DNA from 3 places in the Mesorhizobium sp. M5C.F.Ca.ET.164.01.1.1 genome. Region 3 is predicted to be linked to each of the others. Evidence: predicted binding sites of a transcription regulator. Region 3 holds the regulator's gene; each other region holds the start of a gene.
The links. Region 3 encodes PhoB, which activates phosphate uptake and scavenging genes when phosphate is short. Its sites were predicted from a motif close to TGTCATNNANCTGTCAT; they were not measured.
Positions count from the first base shown of each region.

Region 1 (4,147 bases), on a different contig from region 3:
ACCTTGCCGATGCGCGGGCGCCGCACCTTTTCCCAGGCGGTAAGGGCGCTCCAGGGGTCGGCAGGCGAGGCGGCGACAAAACCGGCAAGGGTTGCGGCATCCTCGATCGCCATCGCCGCGCCTTGCGCCGCAAACGGCGTCATCGCATGCGCCGCGTCGCCGATCAGCGCGATGCCGGCGGGCGTTGTCCAAGGCTGTGCCGGGTCGACCGTATGGATCGGCCATGCGGTCCATGGGCCGGCATCCTCGGCAAGCCGGGCCAGTGCTGCCGCCGTGCCACGCATGGCGCCGACGAGGATGTTGGGGTCGGCGTGGCCCGACCAGCCCTCGGCGATGATCTCGCCCGTGGTGAAGGCGGCCAGGTTGAACGCCGTGCCGTTGCTGACCGGATAGGCGACGAGGTGAAAACCGGGATGCAGGAAGGCGGTCACGCAATTGGCGGCGCCGACCGCCGCAAGCGCTTCTCCCGCGACACTGTCTGCACTGATCGTAGCGCGCCAGGCAAGCTCGCCCGAAAACCGGCTTTTGGCCGCAAACCCGCCAAAAGCACGGATGGCCGACCAAACGCCGTCGGCGCCGATCAGCAGAAAGCCGTCGGCTTCGACCGCCTTGCCGGCAATCTCGACTGTTGCCGTGGTATGGCGCGGTCCTGCGGCGACGCCGCCGACGCGCGCGCCGGTGACGAGACTGATGTCCGGCTGTTCGGCAAGGCGCGCCATCAGCGCGTCTTGCAGATCGGCCCGATGAGCGACGAGATAGGGCGCGTGCCAGCGCCTTTCGGCTGCTTCGCCAAGCGGCACCCGCGCCAGCTCGCGCAGTGTGGCGGCGTCCTTGAGCACGACCGCCTCCGGCCGCACCGCCGCCGGCAAGAGCCGGTCGAGCACGCGGAGCTGGCGAAGGATGCGCGTTGCGTTGGGTGAGAGCTGGATGCCGGCGCCGGCCGCTTCGAGGCGCGGCGCCTGTTCGAACAGCCGCACCAGATAGCCGCGCTCGGAAAATGCCAGCGCCGCAGTCAGTCCGGCGACGCCGGCGCCGGCGATAACGACCTGCCGGGACCGGGTGTCGTCCATGGGGATGACGTGCGCGTCAGGCGGCCTGGTCGATATAGAGGCATCCCGCAGGCTGCGTTTCCGTCGCCTTCAGCTTTGGCGAATAGCGAAAAAGCGTCGAGCAATAGGGGCAGACCTTTTCATTGTCGTCGCCCATGTCGAGAAACACATGCGGATGGTCGAAAGGCGGGTTGGCGCCGGTGCACATGAATTCCTTGACGCCGATGTCGATCGCCGCATAGCCCGCATCGTTCTGGAAATGGGGAATGGAACCGCTTGCCATCGTCGTCTCCTGCATTTGCCGCATGACCCCGGATCATGCGCGCAATCAAAATTCCACCGCGCCCTTTGCGCGTCCAAGGGCGCGCCGCGCTGTAGCCTGGATTGCATCTGGATCATAAGCTGTCTCTTTGCAAGATCGATGAAATCAAACTGTCGTAAAAGCCTGTCACAGGATAAGCTAAGCCGGTTAAGGCATGGTCCGAAAACCGAATTCGGTTTCGCTGGGGATCATGCGTAGCTAAGAGTGATAGAGCGTCCTTTGCGCGTCCGCAAAGACGCGCGACGCTGTGGCCAGCGGGTGCGAAACGAGCAGGAACCATGAACGAACTAAAGCCGGTGCAGAGCGAATTCACCACTGTCGAGGTGGCGAGCCCCGAGGGCGGCAACCCGGACCGTTTCGTCAACCGCGAGTTTTCCTGGCTGCAATTCAACCGCCGCGTCCTCGAGGAATCGCTTAACGCCAATCATCCGCTGCTCGAACGTGTCCGCTTCCTGTCGATTTCGGCCGCCAATCTCGACGAGTTCTTCATGGTCCGTGTCGCCGGTCTCGCCGGCCAGGTTCGTGAAGGCATCAAGCTGAAGAGCCCGGACGGCCGCACCCCCGAACAACAGCTGGAACAATTGCTGCGCGAGGTCGAGCGCCTGCAGGAAGACCAGCAGAAAAGCCTTTCCGCGCTGATGCTGCTGCTCGACAAGGAAGGAATCGAGAGCATCAGCCGCGATGGGCTGACCAAGGACGAGAAAACCTGGCTCGAGGATCATTTCCAGGAGCAGGTATTTCCGGTGCTCACACCGCTGTCAATCGACCCGGCGCATCCATTCCCGTTCATTCCCAATCTCGGCTTCTCGATGGCCCTGCAATTGCGCCATCGCAGGAATGGCGAGGAGATGAGCGCGCTGTTGCGTCTGCCGGTGGCGCTGAAGCGCTTCATCCGCTTGCCCGACCGCAAGCATCATGTCCGCTTCATTACGCTGGAAGAAGCGGTCGGCCTCTATATCGGCAAGCTGTTCCCCGGCTACGAAGTCAAGGGCTCCGGCACGTTCCGCATCATCCGCGACAGTGACATCGAGGTCGAGGAGGAGTCGGAGGATCTCGTGCGCCTGTTCGAGACGGCGCTGAAGCGCCGCCGCCGCGGCTCGGTCATCCGCATCGAATTCGACAAGCTGATGCCGGCCGAACTGCGCGAGTTCGTCGCCGGCGAGCTTGGCGTCTCGTCGAGCCGCATCAGCGTGCTCACCGGCCCGCTGGCGCTCAGCCAGATTTCCGAGATCGTCGCCATCGCCCGCGACGATCTCAAATTCACGCCCTATAATCCGCGCTTTCCCGAGCGCATCCGCGAGCACGGCGGCGACTGTTTCGCTGCCATCCGCGAGAAGGACATCATCGTTCATCACCCCTACGAATCGTTCGACGTGGTGGTGCAGTTCCTGCGCCAGGCGATGGCCGACCCGGAAGTCGTGGCAATCAAGCAGACGCTCTATCGCACCTCGAACGACAGCCCGATCGTGCGCGCCTTGGTCGACGCGGCGGAGGCTGGCAAGTCGGTGACGGCGCTGGTCGAGCTCAAGGCGCGTTTCGACGAGGAAGCCAACATCCGCTGGGCGCGCGACCTCGAGCGCGCCGGCGTTCAGGTCGTGTTCGGCTTCCTCGAACTGAAGACCCATGCGAAAATGTCGCTGGTGGTGCGGCGCGAGGACGGCAAGCTACGCAATTACGTGCATCTCGGCACCGGCAACTACCACCCGGTCACCGCGCGCATCTACACCGACCTGTCCTTCTTCACCACCGCTTCGACGATCGCCCGCGATGTCGCCCAGCTGTTCAATTTCATCACCGGCTACGCCGAGCCGACCGAGGAGATGCGGCTGGCCATCTCGCCGTTCACGCTGCGCAAGCGCATCCTCAAGCACATTTCGGAGGAGATTGCCCATGCGCTGGAGGGCAGGCCGGCCCGCATCTGGATGAAGATGAATTCGCTGGTCGACCCGATCATCATCGACGCGCTTTATGACGCCAGCCGCGCCGGCGTCGAGATCGATCTCGTCGTGCGCGGCATCTGCTGCCTGAGGCCCCAGGTGCCGGGCCTGTCGGAAAACATAAGGGTCAAGTCGATCGTCGGCCGCTTCCTCGAACACAGCCGCATCTATTGTTTCGGCAACGGCCATGGACTGCCCTCGGACGGGGCGGTCGTCTACATCTCGTCGGCCGATTTGATGCCGCGCAATCTCGACCGCCGCGTCGAAACCATGGTGCCGATCACCAATCCAACGGTGCATGAACAAGTCCTCGGCCAGATCATGCTGGGCAACATCATGGACAACCAGCAAAGTTTCGACGTATTGGCTGACGGAACCTCCCGGCGCGCCACGCTTGAGGAGGGCGAGGAACCGTTCAACGCGCAGGAATATTTCATGACCAATCCGAGCCTTTCCGGACGCGGCGATGCGCTGAAATCGCATGCGCCCAAGCGCATCGCGCAGTTCAAGCGCCGCAAGAAAAACGCCGCAGCGACCGGCTGATGATTTCAACGTCCCAGGGCCGGCTTCAGGACCGCCGACCGCTGTCCATCATCGACATCGGGTCGAACTCGATCCGTCTTGTCGTCTATGAGGGGCTGGCGCGCTCGCCGACCATGCTGTTCAACGAAAAGATGCTGGCCGGCCTCGGTCGCGGCATCGTCTCGACCGGAAAGCTCGATCCCGAGGCGGTGACCCGCTCGATGGAGGAGTTTCGGCGTTTCCGCGCGCTGTCCGAGCAGGTCGGCGCCGAGCGTATGTATGTACTGGCGACCGCCGCCGCCCGCGAGGCGGTCAAC
Region 1 is NZ_SRTG01000002.1:825,926-830,072, forward strand. It holds gene EN807_RS20705 (FAD-dependent monooxygenase) at 1-1,070, opposite strand, end outside; gene EN807_RS20710 (zinc-finger domain-containing protein) at 1,087-1,332, opposite strand; gene EN807_RS20715 (RNA degradosome polyphosphate kinase) at 1,650-3,851, shown strand; gene ppx (exopolyphosphatase) at 3,851-4,147, shown strand, end outside.
Region 1: the regulator PhoB is predicted to act here: its motif matches at 1,472-1,488, upstream of EN807_RS20715 (RNA degradosome polyphosphate kinase).

Region 2 (4,147 bases), 260 kb from region 3:
GGAGCCAGCGGCTGGCCGTGATATTGCCTGCAGCGAGGAAGCAGAGCAGGAAACCGAATGTGGCGCCCACCAGCGTTGAAAACAGAGCTATGTTCAGCGTCTCGATCATCCGGTGGAAATACTCCGGAATGTAGATGCTCTGGGTCAGGTAGACCCGGCCTTCGGGGTAGTCGAATTTGAGGCTGCCATCGTCATAGGGGGACGGCAGGTCGAACAGCGCGCGCACCGGGTCGAACCAGTCGCGCGGCTTCAACTCGGCGAAAAAGTCGGCGACGTAAGGAAGGCGGTCGAAAAACTTTCCGGCGTTGGTTTCGTTGGCGAACCAGAGCGAGCCAGAGAGTGCAAGAAACAGGAAAACCAGGCCTCCGATCGTGTAAAGGCGCCGGCGGGCGGCGAGGTCGCGCCAGTGCCGCTCGACTGTGGCTCCCTCCGGTGAGAGCGCAGGCGCTCGGTATACGTCGGTCGCGCTCATTGATAGATCCCCGGCCCCTGATGCAGCAACGCCGCCGGCGGCATGGCCCCGGCGGCGTTGTGGCAGTTTGATTACGAGCCGATCTTCGCCTTACGGGCGTCGATGATCGGCTGATAGAATTCCGGGGTGACCGGCGAATAGCCCTTGTAATCGCCGCCTTGTATCGCCGAGAAACAGGCCGGGTCGGTTTCCGGAAGCTTGGTCAGGAAATCGGTGATCTTCTGCTTGGCGCCGGCGTCGATCGACGTACGCACGACCAGCGGGCCATTCGGAATCAGCGGCGACTGCCACAATTCGACAAGGTCGTCCATCTTGAGCACGCCCTTGTCGACCATCTTGCGAAGATTGCCCGAGCTGTAGCCGTCGTTAAACTCGCCGACGCCGGAGGCCCAGGTTGTGCCGGCATCGAACGTGCCTTTCAGAACTTCAAGGACGAGCTGTTCGTGGCCGCCGCCGAAACCGGTCGACGCGAAGTAGCTCTTCACATCCATGCCGATGTCCTTGGGCAGTGAGGTGACCGGGATCAGGTAACCAGAAGTCGAATCGGGATCGGCGAAACCGAGTTTCTTGCCCTTCATGTCGGCGAGCGTCTTGATGCCGGAATCAGCACGGGCAACCATGACCGAATGGTAGCCGGTCGAACCGTCGGTCTGAACCGTCGTCAGGATCGGCTGAACCGCGTCCTTGTTTTCAAGATAGATCTTGGCGTAGCCGGAAGCGCCCAGTTCGGCAAAGTCAAGCGTGCCGCCAAGCAGGCCCTGGATGACGCCGTCGTAATCGGCGGCCGGGAACAGCGAAACTTTCTCGACACCGAGGACGTCCTTGATGTGATCGGAGAAGCACTGGTAGTTGCGCAGACGGTCGGCTTCGTTCTCGCCGCCCAGAATGCCGACGCGGAATTCCTTCAGGTCCTGTGCCTGAACCGCGCCCATCGCCATGGCGATGACCGAAACAGCACCGAAAAACATCATTCTAAACATTTCGCATCTCTCCTGTTGGTTCCGGCATCGCGCCGGCAGCGTTCGAATTTTGACAGCGCCCTTGACGCGGGCTGGCGATCCAGGCGCTCTTTTGTTTGTCCATGATCTTTTCTGGATACCGGTATCCACTTGTCGGGATCATGGAATTAGTAGCCAGGAAATGCGGGCTCGAGCGGTACTGCGGATGCGGCGATTTTTTGCTTGATGGTGACGCTGGTCGAGGTGATGGCCTCGGAGATTTCACCGCCATTGCTGTCGGCACCGTAGACCATGCGCACCGCCTCACGGTTGAGATCTTCGGGGGGGCCGTCGAACACGACCTTGCCGGCGGCCATGCCGATGATGCGGTTGCAATAGGTGCGCGCGGTATCCAGCGTGTGCAGATTGGTGACGACTGTGAGGCCCTCGCGCAGATTGATGTCCTGCAGCGAATCCATCACCACCTTAGCGTTGAGGGGGTCGAGCGAGGCGATCGGCTCGTCGGCAAGGATGACTTTCGGCTGCTGCATCATGGCGCGGGCGATCGCGACGCGCTGCTGCTGGCCGCCGGACAAGGTGCCGGCCGGCTGCAGCGCCGTGCGGGCAATGTCGAGACGTTCGAGCGCCGCGATCGCCTCGGCCCGTTCCTCGCGGGAGAAGAGACCGAGCAGATTGACAATGGTCGAGCGGTGATTGAGCCGGCCGAGCAGCACATTGGTCAGCACGTCGAGACGCGGCACAAGGTTGAATTGCTGAAAGATCATGGCGCAATCGCGCTGCCAGCGCCTGAGCAGCGAACCGCGCAGGCTGGAAACTTCGGCGCCGTCAAAGAAAATCGATCCTTGGCTGGGATCGATGAGGCGGTTGATCATGCGCAAAAGCGTCGACTTGCCGGCGCCCGAGCGGCCGATAATGCCGACCATCTGGCCGTGCGGGATCGAGATGTCGACATTGCTGACGGCGGTGTTCTTGCCAAACCGGCGGGTGACACCGCGGATTTCGAGCGTGGCTGAGGTTGCTGACATAGGCAAGTTCCAGTCCAGTCGCGTTTGGAAGGTCTGTTAACCATCGCTAGCGCAACGCCATGAACCTGCGGTGTCGGATTGATGTCAGTTTTGTTACCGCCCACAGGCTTGGCGGCGAGCCATGAATGGTGAATAGTGAATAGTGAATAGTGAATAGTGAATAGTGAATAGTGAATAGTGAATAGTGAATAGTGAATAGTGAATAGTGAATAGTGAATAGAAAGGGCTTCACCAGCCTCTGCTGGCTGCCAGCGTCACCATTCACCATTCACCCCCTTCAGCTGCCGTATTTTTCCAGAAACGCTTCCGCCGAAAGGGCGCGGAAATCGTCGAGCGCGGCGCGCAGGCGGGCATGGTCCCAATCCCACCAGGCGAGTGCCTGATAACGTTCCGCCGTGTGGCGGTCGAAGCGTTCGCGGATTGGTTTCGCCGGCACGCCGCCGACGATGGTGTAGGGCGCAACGTCCTTCGACACCACCGCGCCGGCGCCGACCGCCGCACCGTCGCCCACGGTGACGCCGGGCAGGACGGTCGAGCCGTGGCCAAGCCAGGTGTCGTGGCCGATGGTGACGCGTCTGGCGCGGCGCTGGGCGAAGAATTCGCTTTCGTGCTGAGCGTCGTCCCAATAATCCGAGGCGCGATAGGTGAAATGGTGCAGCGTCGGCCGCCACGTCGGGTGGTTGGTGGCGTTGATGCGCACATTGGCGGCGATGTTGGCGAACTTGCCGATCGTCGCGCACCAGACGCCGCAGTCCTGCATCATGTAGGAATAGTCGCCGATTGTGCTCTCGGAAACTCGGCAGCGATCGGCGATCTCGGTCCAGCGGCCGAGCGTCGAGTTCTCGACTTCCGCCGTCTCGTGGACAAGCGGCGTTTCCGACAGTTTCCTGGTCATGCGGCGATTTTCCCGGCGGCAAAAGCGGTCACGTCGATGACGCGGTCGGCTACCGCCTCGCGCACGTCGTGGTCATGGAAGATGCCAAGCAGGGCGACGCCGGCCGCCTTCTTGGCCGCGATCAGCGTAATCACGACATCGCGGTTCCTGGCATCGAGCGAAGCGGTCGGCTCGTCGAGCAGCAGGATCGGGTGCTCGGTGATGAAGCCGCGCGCGATGTTGACGCGCTGCTGTTCGCCGCCGGAAAAGGTCGCCGGCGGCAGTGCCCAGAGTTTTTCCGGCAGGTTGAGCTGCCCCAGCAAGGCGCGCGCCTTGCCGCGCGCAACTTCACGGTCCTCGCCGCCCTCGACCAGCGGTTCGGCCACGACATCGAGGGCGGAGACGCGCGGCACTGTGCGCAGGAACTGGCTGACATAGCCGATCGTGAGCCGGCGCACGGCAAGCACGGTGCGCGGGCTCGCCGTCGCGAGATCGATGAGCCCGTCCTCGTGCTGGACGATGATCTGGCCTTCGTCGACCGCATAGTTGCCGTAGAGCATCTTCAGGATCGAGCTCTTGCCGGCGCCGGAAGGGCCGCCGAGCACGGCGCACTCGCCTGCCCTGATCGAGAACGACACGCCGGTGACGACAGGCAGTTTGATGCCGTCGCGCAGATGCATGGTGAAGCTCTTGGCGACATCGGAGACGACGAGCGGGGTTGCCATGATCACACCTGCAGAATGGAAGAAACAAGGAGCTGCGTGTAGGGCGCGCGCGGATCGTCGAGCACGCGGTCGGTGAGGCCGCTTTCGACGAC
Region 2 is NZ_SRTG01000001.1:1,783,901-1,788,047, forward strand. It holds gene phnE (phosphonate ABC transporter, permease protein PhnE) at 1-472, opposite strand, end outside; gene phnD (phosphonate ABC transporter substrate-binding protein) at 544-1,452, opposite strand; gene phnC (phosphonate ABC transporter ATP-binding protein) at 1,599-2,456, opposite strand; gene EN807_RS08795 (DapH/DapD/GlmU-related protein) at 2,734-3,351, opposite strand; gene phnL (phosphonate C-P lyase system protein PhnL) at 3,348-4,055, opposite strand; gene phnK (phosphonate C-P lyase system protein PhnK) at 4,058-4,147, opposite strand, start outside.
Region 2: the regulator PhoB is predicted to act here: its motif matches at 2,527-2,543, upstream of phnC (phosphonate ABC transporter ATP-binding protein).

Region 3 (4,147 bases):
CCTGGCCGAGACCAAGGCGAGTGAGACCGTCTCGCTGAAACGTGGCCGGCCGCAGGTTGGCCTCAGCCTCAATCCGGAAGCCGCTGCGGTATTGGCTGTCGTATTGTCGCTGAATTTCCTGTCGATCGCTGTCATCGACTATGCCGGACAAGTGGTCGCCGAGGAACAGCGCCGGCTGGACACGCTGACCATGTCGCGCGACGAGCTGATCGACGAATGTGTCGCCATCGTCCGGCGCCGGCTCGAAGACCCCGACCTCGACGTCCAAAGCGTCGCCCGCATCGCGCTGGCGATCCAGGGTATTACCGATTCCCATGCGCGCGCCATGTTATGGTCGCCGATCACGCCGCAGACGAACATCGCCTTCGCCGACATTCTGGAACGCGAGTTCGACATTCCGGCCATCATGGAGAACGACTGCAACATGATGGCCGTGGCGCTGCGCTGGCGCGACCCGGATCGCTACCGCGACGATTTCATCGCCATCCTGCTCTCGCATGGCATCGGTATGGGGCTGGTGCTGAAAGGCGAGCTGTTCACCGGCACCCATTCCTCAGGCGGCGAATTCGGCCACATGATTCATCGGCCGGGCGGCGCGCTTTGCCGCTGCGGGCGGCGCGGTTGCGTCGAGGCTTATGCCGGCAACTACGCTATCTGGCGCAACGCAAGGCAATTGAGCGAAAACGCCGAGCCGGTCGCCGATGTCAGCGACGCCGAGATGCGGGCACTGGCGGCCCGGGCGCGCGAGACGGACGGACCGGAGCGCGAAGCCTACCGCAAGGCCGGCGAAGCGCTCGGCTTCGGGCTCGGCAGCCTGTTCGCGCTGATCGATCCGGCGCCGGTCGCCATGGTCGGTGCCAGCGCTGCCGCCTTCGACCTGATTGAGCCGGCCCTGCGCGAGGCCATCGCCCAGACCGCCGGCGGCCAGCATTCGGGTTCGATTTCCTTCGACACCGAGCCGAACGAACTGCCGCTGATCCGAGAAGGCTGCGCCATGCGGGCGCTGAGCTTCGTCGACCAGGAGATCTTCGCGCCGAGCATCCAGGCACGAGCCGGCTCGGTCGGAAAGAACGTGGCTTGAATTCGAAGGCAGGGATCCCCGGATCGCGACTTGGGGTGTGTTGAGATTCAGGTCAGGCCGAGTCGAGAATGGGGGTTCCGAGAACCGGAGCGGAGCGTAATTTCGGGTACGTGAGCACCGGAAGCGCAGGAAGCCGCCGTTCGCAGGCCGGAATCACCCGTATCAGCACATCCCTAGTCTTCCCTGATCGCATAGCCCGCGCCGCGGATGGTGCGGATGACATCGGGCATGCGACCATTGTTGACCGCCTTGCGCAACCGGCCGACATGGACGTCCACCGTGCGCTCGTCGATGTAGATCGTCTCGCCCCAGACATTGTCGAGCAACTGGCTGCGCGAGAAGACCCGACCCGGGTGCCGCATCATGAATTCGAGCAGCCGGAATTCGGTCGGCCCGAGCCGGATCTCGCTCTTCTTGCGATAGACCCTGTGCGATTCGCGATCGAGCATGATGTCGCCGACCTTCAGCACGCTGGACAGTACTTCCGGCTTGGCGCGGCGCAGCAGCGCCTTGACCCTGGCCATGAATTCCGGTGTCGAGAACGGCTTGACCAGATAGTCGTCGGCTCCGGTGGAAAGGCCGCGCACCCGGTCGCTCTCCTCGCCGCGCGCGGTCAGCATGATGATCGGCAGCCGCTCGGTTTCGGGACGCACCCGAAGGCGCCGGCAAAGCTCGATGCCCGAAACCGCCGGCACCATCCAGTCGAGCACCAGCAGATCGGGCACGTTTTCCTGCAGCCGGATTTCGGCCTCGTCGCCGCGCGTCACCACCTCGACCTGATAGCCTTCGGATTCCAGATTGTAGCGGAGGAGGACGCCCAGCGGCTCTTCATCCTCCACCACCATGATGCGCGGCGCGATCATCGGCCGGTCACTCCTGTCATGTCGCCGGCGCCGACATCGTCGTTTCGTCGAGCTTCGGGCGATCCGCCGGCAATTGCTGCCCGGTCACGACAAAGTAGGCGTTTTCGGCGATGTTGGTGACATGATCGCCGATACGCTCGAGATTCTTGGCGCAGAACAGCAGATGCGTGCAGGCGGTGATGTTGCGCGGATCCTCCATCATGTAGGTCAGGAGTTCGCGAAAAACCGCCGTGTATTTCACGTCGATCTTCTGGTCGTCGGCGCGCAGTTCTTTCAACGCGCCGGCATTGCGCGACACATAGTGCTCGACCACGCCGCGGAGCTGCTCGAGAACGAGATCCGCCATCGCGTCGATGCCGTGCGAGAGATTGCGCGGCGTGGCGCTCTGCCCGACTGCGCTGACCCGCTTGGCTATGTTCTTGGCCAGGTCGCCGATGCGCTCGAGATCGCCGGCCATGCGGATTGCGCCAACCACGGCGCGCAGATCTTGTGCCATCGGCTGCCGCTTGGCGATCAGGGTGATCGCGCTATCGTCGAGTTCGCGCTGCCGCGCATCCATGATGGCGTCGTCCGAGACAACACGCTGCGCCATCGCATTGTCTGACGCAAGCAACGCGCGGATCGAGGCTGCGACCATCGCGGCGGCGAGCTCGTCCATGTCGCGGATCAGCCTGTCGATGTGCTCCAGTTCCTCGTCGAAAGATGCGACGGTGTGTTCACCCATGATCCTGTCCTCGTGTTCGAAATTCGCCGCCGGACCGCTCAGCCGAATCGGCCGGTGATGTAGTCCTGGGTGCGCTTGTCGTCGGGATTGGTGAACATCTTGTCGGTCGCGCCCTCCTCGACCAGATAGCCGAGATGGAACATCGCCGTGCGTTGCGACACGCGCGCTGCCTGCTGCATCGAGTGGGTGACGATGACGATCGTGTAGTTCTGGCGCAGTTCGTCGATCAGTTCCTCGACGCGGGCGGTGGCGATCGGATCGAGCGCCGAACAGGGCTCGTCCATCAGAATCACTTCCGGCGACACGGCGATAGCGCGCGCGATGCACAGGCGCTGCTGCTGTCCGCCGGAGAGACCGGTGCCCGACTCGAGCAGGCGATCCTTGACCTCGTTGAACAGACCGGCCTTCTTCAGGCTCGATTCGACGATGCCGTCCAACTCGGACTTGCTCCTGGCCAGGCCGTGAATGCGCGGACCGTAGGCGACGTTTTCATAGATCGACTTCGGAAACGGGTTCGGTTTCTGGAAAACCATGCCGACGCGAGCTCGTAGCTCGACGACATCGATTTTCGGGTCGTAAACATCCTCGCCGTCGAGCGTGATCTTGCCGCTCACCCGCGCGATATCGATCGTGTCGTTCATTCGGTTCAGGCAACGCAGGAAGGTCGACTTGCCACAGCCCGATGGGCCGATCAACGCCGTCACCTGGTTCTCGCGGACATCGAGGTCCACGTCGAACAGAGCTCGCTTCTCGCCGTAATGAACAGAGACCTTTTCGCCCTTCATCTTGATCGAAGGGGCATTGGTTGCGCTGCTCAGTTTCTGTTCGACGCCGGCTTCCGTCATGATGTTCATATCCTCTGCTCCTTACCAGCGCCGCTCGAAGCGCCTGCGCAGTATCACCGCAATGGCGTTCATGATGACCAAAAACAGCAGCAAAATCAAAATCGCCGCCGAAGTCTTCTGCTGGAATCCAGCTTCCGGGAAATCCGCCCACATGAATATCTGCACCGGCAGGATCGTCGCGGGATCGGTAAAGCCGCCGGGAATGTCGACGATGAAGGCGACCATGCCGATCATCAGCAACGGCGCGGTTTCGCCCAGCGCATGCGCCATTCCGAGAATGGTGCCGGTCATGATGCCCGGCATCGCCAGCGGCAGGACGTGATGGAATACGGTCTGGACCTTGGACGCTCCGATGCCGAGCGCCGCCTCGCGGATCGACGGCGGCACGGCGCGCAGCGAAGCGCGCGAGGCGATAATGATGATCGGCAGGGTCATCAGCGCCAGCACCATGCCGCCGACCACCGGGGCTGAGCGCGGCATGCCGAAGAAATTCAGGAATACGGCAAGTCCAAGCAGGCCGAAGACGATCGAAGGCACCGCCGCCAGATTGTTGATATTCACTTCGATGATCGTCGTCAGCCGGTTCTTGGGGGCAAATTCCTCAAGATAGATCGCCGCCGAAACCCCGATCGGG
Region 3 is NZ_SRTG01000001.1:1,526,339-1,530,485, reverse strand. It holds gene EN807_RS07445 (ROK family protein) at 1-1,081, shown strand, start outside; gene phoB (phosphate regulon transcriptional regulator PhoB) at 1,255-1,944, opposite strand; gene phoU (phosphate signaling complex protein PhoU) at 1,961-2,668, opposite strand; gene pstB (phosphate ABC transporter ATP-binding protein PstB) at 2,707-3,522, opposite strand; gene pstA (phosphate ABC transporter permease PstA) at 3,535-4,147, opposite strand, start outside.